DNA from 2 places in the Sphingomonas sp. AP28 genome. Region 2 is predicted to be linked to the other one. Evidence: riboswitches for the same ligand, from Rfam matches in the RefSeq annotation. Region 2 holds a riboswitch; the other holds the start of a gene.

Region 1 (3,739 bases), on a different replicon from region 2:
CGTGGTTTACCGCGCGTACGCCGACCTTCGGCAGCGATGATCTTTGCTTCCTGACCGATACGCCCCCCGCCGAAGTCGCTGGCCACTTCCGCAACCTCGGCATTGCGATCGAAACCGGCCCCGTCATCAAAAAGGGCGCGCGGGGGCCGATATGTTCGGTCTATGTGCGTGATCCCGACGGCAACCTTATAGAGGTTTCGTCGTACCAACTTTGACGGTGCCGTCAGTTAACATTTCAATAAATAACCAATATGGCCATCAAAAACCGCTGATAAAGCATTTTGGCGTTAGCTCCACGTTATAACCACGCTATAATCATGCATTTACGTTTCTAGTACATGATAATTTCCTTGCACGTGCCATATGAAACCATTCTATATCTGCGCGACGGTAATGTGTGGAGATGGATGTGTACGGGGCACACGTCGGTTCATGGTTGGACGTTTTTTCTAATGAGAAGAAGCGACAGCTTGCCGTAGATCAGAGCAGAGCGTTAGAAATGCGCGGCAGCGAGGAGCTTGAGCGCATCGTGGACGTCGTTCGCGATTACTATCGGACGCAGTATGCGGCGATCTCAATCATCGACAGACGCATGCAAACTTTGTTGGCGGAACGTGGACTGGGTGTCACCGAAACCCCGCGAAACACGGCCTTCTGCGCCGTCACGGTTCGGCAGGGCGGGCAGATGCTGGTCATCCCCGATGCGCGCAGCGATCCGCGTTTTGAAGAGTTCGACAGCGTTAGAAATGATCCATTCGTCCGCTTCTATGCTGGCGCGCCTATTACCGATCCCGCGGGACTGGCGCTTGGCGCGATATGCGTTGCGGACAGTGAGCCGCTGGCGGGGGAGTTTGATCAGTCCCTTCTTGTCATGATGGCTCGCGAAGTCGAACGCGAACTTGCCAGCCGAATGAAGGCGGTAGTTGCTCCATCAACGTAAGACCTCAGACGTTATCGGCGAGCCGTTCGGTTACGTCGTTCGACGGCCACCAGCACTCCATGGCCTGTAGCACCTGATAGTCGTACGCGGCAGGCGGGATCGACCCAATTGTGGACGTTCACTGGGTAGTTTCCGCTCCCCAACTTCGGCCGTTCGTTCATGTCGAGGCGGGGCTCATGCGGCATGCATTACCCCCCTGGCTGACGGCACGCCGAATTTCTAAATAGGATGGTGAAACGAGAAACGGACCCAAACCGGCCGTTGACGAGATTTTCCTTGGACGACATATGCGCAGCAACGGCGATGGATTCCCGCCGGGCTACTTGGCCGAACCGCTCTCACAAGAGCCGATGATTCCTACTTGGCGCCGCAAGGCAGCAAAGGAGGAATTGTGCGCTCTACCTTTCGTAATCTTATCGCCCAGTTGAACGTCCCGGCGTTCGCCCGCAACCTTCACGATCACGCTGTGTCAGTCATGCGCTGGGCGCTGATCCTGGTGCCGATGGCCGCGCTGATCGGGACGCTGTGTGCTGCGTTCCTCTGGAGCCTCGATACGGTCACACGCCTGCGGTTCGCATCGCCCTGGCTGCTCTACCTGCTGCCGGTGAGCGGCTTCGTGGTTGGGCTGCTCTACCATCTAACCGGCCGTTCGGTGGAGGGCGGCAACAACCTCATTGTCGAGCAAATCCACGAACCGGGCGGCGGGGTACCGTTGCGGATGGCACCGCTGATCTTCTTCGGCACGGTGGTGACGCATCTGTTCGGCGGTTCGGCCGGACGGGAAGGCACTGCCGTCCAGTTGGGCGGTAGTCTCGCCAGCGGCTTTGGTCGCGCGCTCAAGCTCGATGCTGACGGCACCCGCATCCTGCTGATGGGCGGCATCGCGGCCGGGTTCGGCGCAGTGTTCGGCACGCCGATCGCGGGCGCGGTATTCGCGCTGGAGGTGCTGGCCATCGGGCGCGTCGAATATCGCGCGCTGGTGCCGTGCCTCGTCGCGGCGTTGATCGGTGATTGGACGTGCCTCGCCTGGGGTATCCACCACGGCGTCTACCAGATCGATGCGCTAGCGCCCGTCGATCCGCTGCTCGTCGCCAAGGCCGGCATCGCTGGGGTAGCGTTCGGGTTGCTCGGCCTCGTCTTTGCGGAAGCCAATCATGCGCTCGGCGGGTGGCTCAAGCGCGTCGTGCCCTATGGTCCGTTACGCCCGCTCATAGGGGGCGTCGCCGTCATCGCGCTCGTCTACCTGTTCGGTACGCGCGACTATCTTGGTCTCGGCACGCTGGCAGCGACACGTGACGGTCTCACCATCGCCAGCTTCTTCGGCCCGGACACGCATCCGTGGAGTTGGGCACTGAAGCTACTGTTCACCGTCGTCACGCTCGGTGCCGGCTTTAAGGGTGGGGAGGTCACGCCGCTGTTCTTCATTGGTGCCGCGCTCGGCAACGCGCTCGCACCTATGTTCGGCGTGCCGACCGGCGTGTTCGCCGCGATCGGCTTCGTCGCACTGTTCGCAGGCGCTGCCAATACACCGCTTGCCTGCACCTTCATGGGCGTCGAGTTGTTCGGCGCTGCCTATGCGGTACCGATCGCGGTGGCCTGCTTCGTCGCCTACCTCTGCTCCGGTCACAACGGCATCTACCTGTCACAGCGCGTCGCCGTGCCGAAGGTGCCGGCGACTGGCCTTACCCCGAACGCCACTCTTCGCGAGGCGCGAGCTCACCGCGCCGTGCGCCGCTCGCGCTTGTGATCCCCGCGCCAAGGCTTCTGCGACGACCGGAGACTGATCCGTAAAGTCGCTGCACGGTCTCTGATCGCGTGGTGGTCAGCTTTCTCCAAATAGCTCACGTTGCGCCTTGTCCAGTTCCTCCGCGTAGCGGCGTCGCGCGTAGCTCTCGGACAGGATGCCGAGAACCGCACCGTTACTACCAACTACGGCCAGTTCGTCCGCGCCTTCAGTGTCGAACGTGGTCATGACGTTCCTGATGTCCGCGTCCGGCGTAAGGGCCAGACCCGTGTGGATCGCCAATGACCCGATGGGCGCCTTCTGATCGACGTCTTCGGCGAATGCGCTGGCGGTCTGTACGATGCCGCCATAATTTTCGTGGTCATCGACGAGCAGGACTCGACTTGTCGAACCTAGCGGAAACGCCCGGCGAAACTCGGCAATCGTCGTGTTGCACGGCGTGGCCCGTTCGACGCGCCGCATCATTTTGCCAGCCGTGAGCGTTCTGACCCAGCCAACATCGCGGGCGCTCTTTATGGTTTCGCCCCGGAGATGCAGCCGCCACGTTGAGAACGAATAGCCAAAGAGCTCGCGGACGATCGTCGATGACACCAGCGATGCGGCGATCGCAGCGCCGGCCAGGGAAAAGTCATGGGTCGCTTCAAGGACCAGCATCGCCATCGTCATCGGACCGCCGACCACTGCGACTGCTAAAGCGGCCATCCCGACCAGAGCAGCATTGTGCGGGTCGATGACGGGCAATCCAGCCACCCATTCGAGAGAGCCGGCGAACAAATGACCGAGCAGGCTACCCAGGAATAAAGATGCGAAAAACAAGCCGCCTCGAAAGCCAAAGCCAAGTGAGATGATGGACGCCGCGCACTTCACGATGAATATGGCCGCCAGGAAGCGTAGCGAGACGTGAGCTTCCAAATTGAGATGTAAAGCTCCGTGGCCAGCGGACAGGACCTGTGGCGTGAGCATCGCCAGAGGGATAAGCAGCAGTCCACCTAGGATCGGCCGGCAAATAGACGGTATCGGCAGCTTGCGTGTCGCTGCCTCTATCTCCGCAACGG
Region 2 (3,739 bases):
ATTGCATAGACCCAGGGGCGAACCTCCGTCCCGCGTCGTTGCCGCCAGCGCCCGACCGCGCGCTCAAGGCAATCCTGCACCAGGTCATCCGCCATCGCCTGATCGCGCAACCACGACCGGGCATAACGGCGCAGACCGGGGACCAGGGGCTCGATCGCGGCGGCAAGCGGGTCCATCTCAGTCGCGCTGCACCTGCACGATGCGGCCCGGTGCGCCATTCACTACCTCGGCGACCGCCAGAAAGCGCCGGGGGGCCGCTGCACTGCCCTGAACGATCTGCCGGATCGGACCCGATGCGTTGACGATCGCCGCACCTGCCGGATTGCTCATGAAGTTCGCAAGCGGCTCTACCGCACCGCTGCCGTCCGCGTTGGCGGTGAGCACGAGCATGTAAGGCTTCTTGGGCTGCAAACCGGTAACGGCACTCTGCACGACCTGAATGATGCCCTGGTCGAAGAGGGTAATGCTGCTTGCCGCACCATTGCCGCCAATCGGCCCCATGTTCAGATGCACCGCCTTGCCTGCCGTACCGAGCGGTTGGAGATTGTCGGTGCCGGGGCCTGTCGGAACAGCGTTCGGCACATAGGCGATCGCCTGCGGTGCCTGTCCGACCGGCACGGTGGCAACGACCTTGTTGCCGGCGGTGTCGATCGCGGCAAGTTCATCGGCATTCTCCAGCCCGACATAGATGCGCCGGCCGTCGCCCGATGGCCAGACGCCGTGCGGCATCTTGCCGACCGGGATGGTGGCGACAAGCGCGAAGTCGGACGTGCGGAACACCTTCACCGCGTTTTCCCCGCCCACCGTGACATAGGCGAACTGTCCCTTGACCGTGCGGGCGAAGTTGACGTGATTGGTGATCGGTCCGGTATCCAGCACCTTGAGGATCGCGAAAGGCGGCTTGGCATCGAATGCGACCGTCTTGCCGATGTCCTTCAGCGTGAACCAAACCTGCTTGCCGTCCGGCGTCGCGGCGATGTTGGGACAGAACGGACTCGGCTGCGCCACCTGTCCGACCTGCGCGTGGGTCGAGACATCGAACACGGCCAGCACCGGATTGAATGAGGAACAGACATAGCCGTATCGGCCATCGGGAGAGAAGATCGTCATGCCCGGACCACCGGGCGTCTTGATGCGACCGGTCTCCTTGTACGTCGTGGGGTCGAGCACGGCGATGTAATCCTCGCCGCGTACCGTGACCCACACCTCCTTGCCGTCCGGCGTGAAGAACGCCTCATGCGGACTGCGCCCGACATAGGTCGTGTGCTTGACGGTGTTGGTGGCGGTGTCGATCCACGACACGGCGTTGGATCCGATCGACACGACCGCCAGTGTTTTCCCGTCCGGCGAGAAGCCGAGGCCGTGAACCAGCACCTGCCCCTTGTAGAGCGGGGAAAAATTCATCGGCTGCGGATCGCCGAGCTTGATGACGCCGAGCAACCTGTTGTCGGCCGGGTCCGTTACCGACACCGTGTTGGAGAATTGTTCGGATGCATAGACGCGGTCGCGGTGGCTGACAGGCACGTCCTTGGCGTTCCACGGCGCCTGCTGAGCCATGGCAATGCCCGGTGCGGCGCTCATCAGCAAGGCGGCCGAGAGCAGGAAGGTCCGGATCATGTCAGTGCTCCATATGGCTGTGGTGGTCGCCGCCCTGCGTCGGGGCTGGCGTCGAAGGGGGTAGCGGCTGACCGATCGCCAACTTCATGGCGGCGATCTCCTGCTGCTGATCGATGATGATCTCCTGCGCGATGCGCTTGAGCTGCTCGTTATGGCCGTAGCGCAGCTCTGCCACCGCCATATCAATGGCGCCCTGGTGATGCGGAAGCATCATCGCGACGAAATCGCGGTCGACGTCGCCGGACGGCTTGACCATCATGCCCGCCATCATCCGGTCCATCGCGGCAGATACCATGCTGGCGTAGCCATCGGCGGGGGCGGCCGCGACTGCGCCGGTGAGCATGGCCGAAGCAGTCAGACCCAGCATCCAATTTCGTCTACGCATAAGCCTCCTGCGGATCAGTCTCGAAAGGGTAGACGACGCCCGTCGGGGTTTATTCCATGGGTGAGCCAATTATTGATCCTCAGCAAAACAATCGTCTCATCGTGACCCTGCCGTTGGTTGACCAGGTCGCCGTCGGACAGCATATGCTCGGGCACGGCGATGGATTTCCGCCGGGCCATTCGGCCGAACCGCCCTCGCAAGGGCCGATGATTCCTACCAGGCGCCGTAAGGCAGCAAGGAGGAATCGTGCGCGCGACATTTCGCAATCTCTACGACCAGTTCAACATGGCAGCGTTCATTCGCGATCGCCGCACCCATGCCATGTCGGTGCTGCGGTGGGCTTTGATCCTGGTCCCGATGGCCGCAACGGTGGGAACGCTCTGCGCAGCCTTCCTGTGGAGCCTCGATGCCGTAACCCGGATTCGCTTCGCCTTTCCCTGGCTGCTCTACCTGCTGCCGATCGGCGGGTTCGTGGTCGGACTGCTCTACCATCTGACAGGGCGCTCGGTCGAAGGTGGCAACAATCTTATCGTCGAGCAGATCCACGAAAAACTCGGCAAGCAGGCAGTGCGACGACCTCGCGCGTAATATGACTGCGTTGAGGTGACCAATTTTAACAAGAAGTTGCAATGATAGGCATGATACGAGAAGAATATTGCCCTGACCGACGCCTCTTCCGAGCCGAAGCAACTTTTTCAACAGCCTAGAACGGTTATGACACCGCTCAAAGACAGCTTTCAACCATCCCGAAATCTGCCTGTCGCCTAACCACCGATCCGTGTCGTTCGCTGTTCGTTCGGGCCTGGCGTACGCAAAGCGCACTTTCGTGCAGTGACCCCATGCCGGCTCGGAAAGCTGCCCGGGCGCTAACCACCGCTTTTTGCCGTCCGTAAGCCAACGGATCAGCATTGCGCGTCGGTCGCACCGAATGTGGTTTCTGTCTCACGGAGCGTGCGTTCCCCGCATCGATCCGTCTCACGCAATGCGAGCCGAAAACCGCCCTATATTGCAGTTCCGGGCGATCATCATTGCGAGCCGCTACACCTATCATCCCCAGACGATCCTTGCCTGGGGCATGAACGATCAACTGTTGAGCGTCAGACACGGTGCACCATTGCGACTGCGGGTCGAACGCCAGCTCGGCTATAAGCAGGCGAAATACGTCATGCGGGTCGAATTGGTCGACAGCCTCGCCAGAATCGGATCGGGAAAGGGCGGCTATTGGGAGGATTCAGCCGGATACCAGTGGTACGCCGGCATCTAGCGATAAGGGGTCCGTTCGGCCATCTGACGCGGTCACGGCTGCCATCGTCAGAACGGAGATGTCATGATTTGCGGGCTGGAGCGCGAGGCGGCGGCGACCCGCGACCTCGACCGAAGGCACGATCTTCACGCCAGCACCGGTCTCCTGACGCAATCTACATCCAAAGTGATGGCCCAACTCGCGCACATGCACATGCACCTGATCTTATCGTTCATTCGATAAAGATCGGTTCCGAAAGGATTATGAAATGGCCGTCGGCAGCGTCAATTATGCATCGCCGGTGCAGGTGAACGGCTACGCCTGCAAGAATTGCAGTGACGTCGATCTCGCCGCCAAGAACATCGATCCTGCGCACCCGCGTTCAGGTCCGCTCAATCGCGATGCCGTTCAGGATCCTACTCGGCAAGATACGGACCCGGTCAAAATCGCTGCCGCTCGTAAGACGGCGGAAGCTATCCAGGTTCAAGTCGTGG

Evidence for each region. A riboswitch is a leader RNA that binds a small molecule or an ion and turns the genes downstream of it on or off. The one in region 2 is predicted to bind fluoride.
Region 1: another riboswitch for fluoride. It lies ahead of AC1MH0_RS09355 (voltage-gated chloride channel family protein); the one in region 2 lies ahead of AC1MH0_RS21500 (voltage-gated chloride channel protein).

The regions. Positions count from the first base shown of each region.
Region 1 covers NZ_CM155283.1:2,066,219-2,069,957, forward strand. Annotated here, with positions in the region: gene AC1MH0_RS09345 (VOC family protein) at 1-215, shown strand, start outside; gene AC1MH0_RS09350 (GAF domain-containing protein) at 404-940, shown strand; fluoride riboswitch at 1,231-1,307, shown strand; gene AC1MH0_RS09355 (voltage-gated chloride channel family protein) at 1,332-2,687, shown strand; gene AC1MH0_RS09360 (chloride channel protein) at 2,763-3,739, opposite strand, start outside.
Region 2 covers NZ_JBWXQI010000003.1:75,547-79,285, forward strand. Annotated here, with positions in the region: gene AC1MH0_RS21485 (RNA polymerase sigma factor) at 1-176, opposite strand, end outside; gene AC1MH0_RS21490 (YncE family protein) at 178-1,617, opposite strand; gene AC1MH0_RS21495 (DUF305 domain-containing protein) at 1,619-1,960, opposite strand; fluoride riboswitch at 2,149-2,225, shown strand; partial or broken gene AC1MH0_RS21500 (voltage-gated chloride channel protein) at 2,249-2,575, shown strand; partial or broken gene AC1MH0_RS21505 (molybdopterin-dependent oxidoreductase) at 3,048-3,266, shown strand; gene AC1MH0_RS21510 (hypothetical protein) at 3,514-3,739, shown strand, end outside.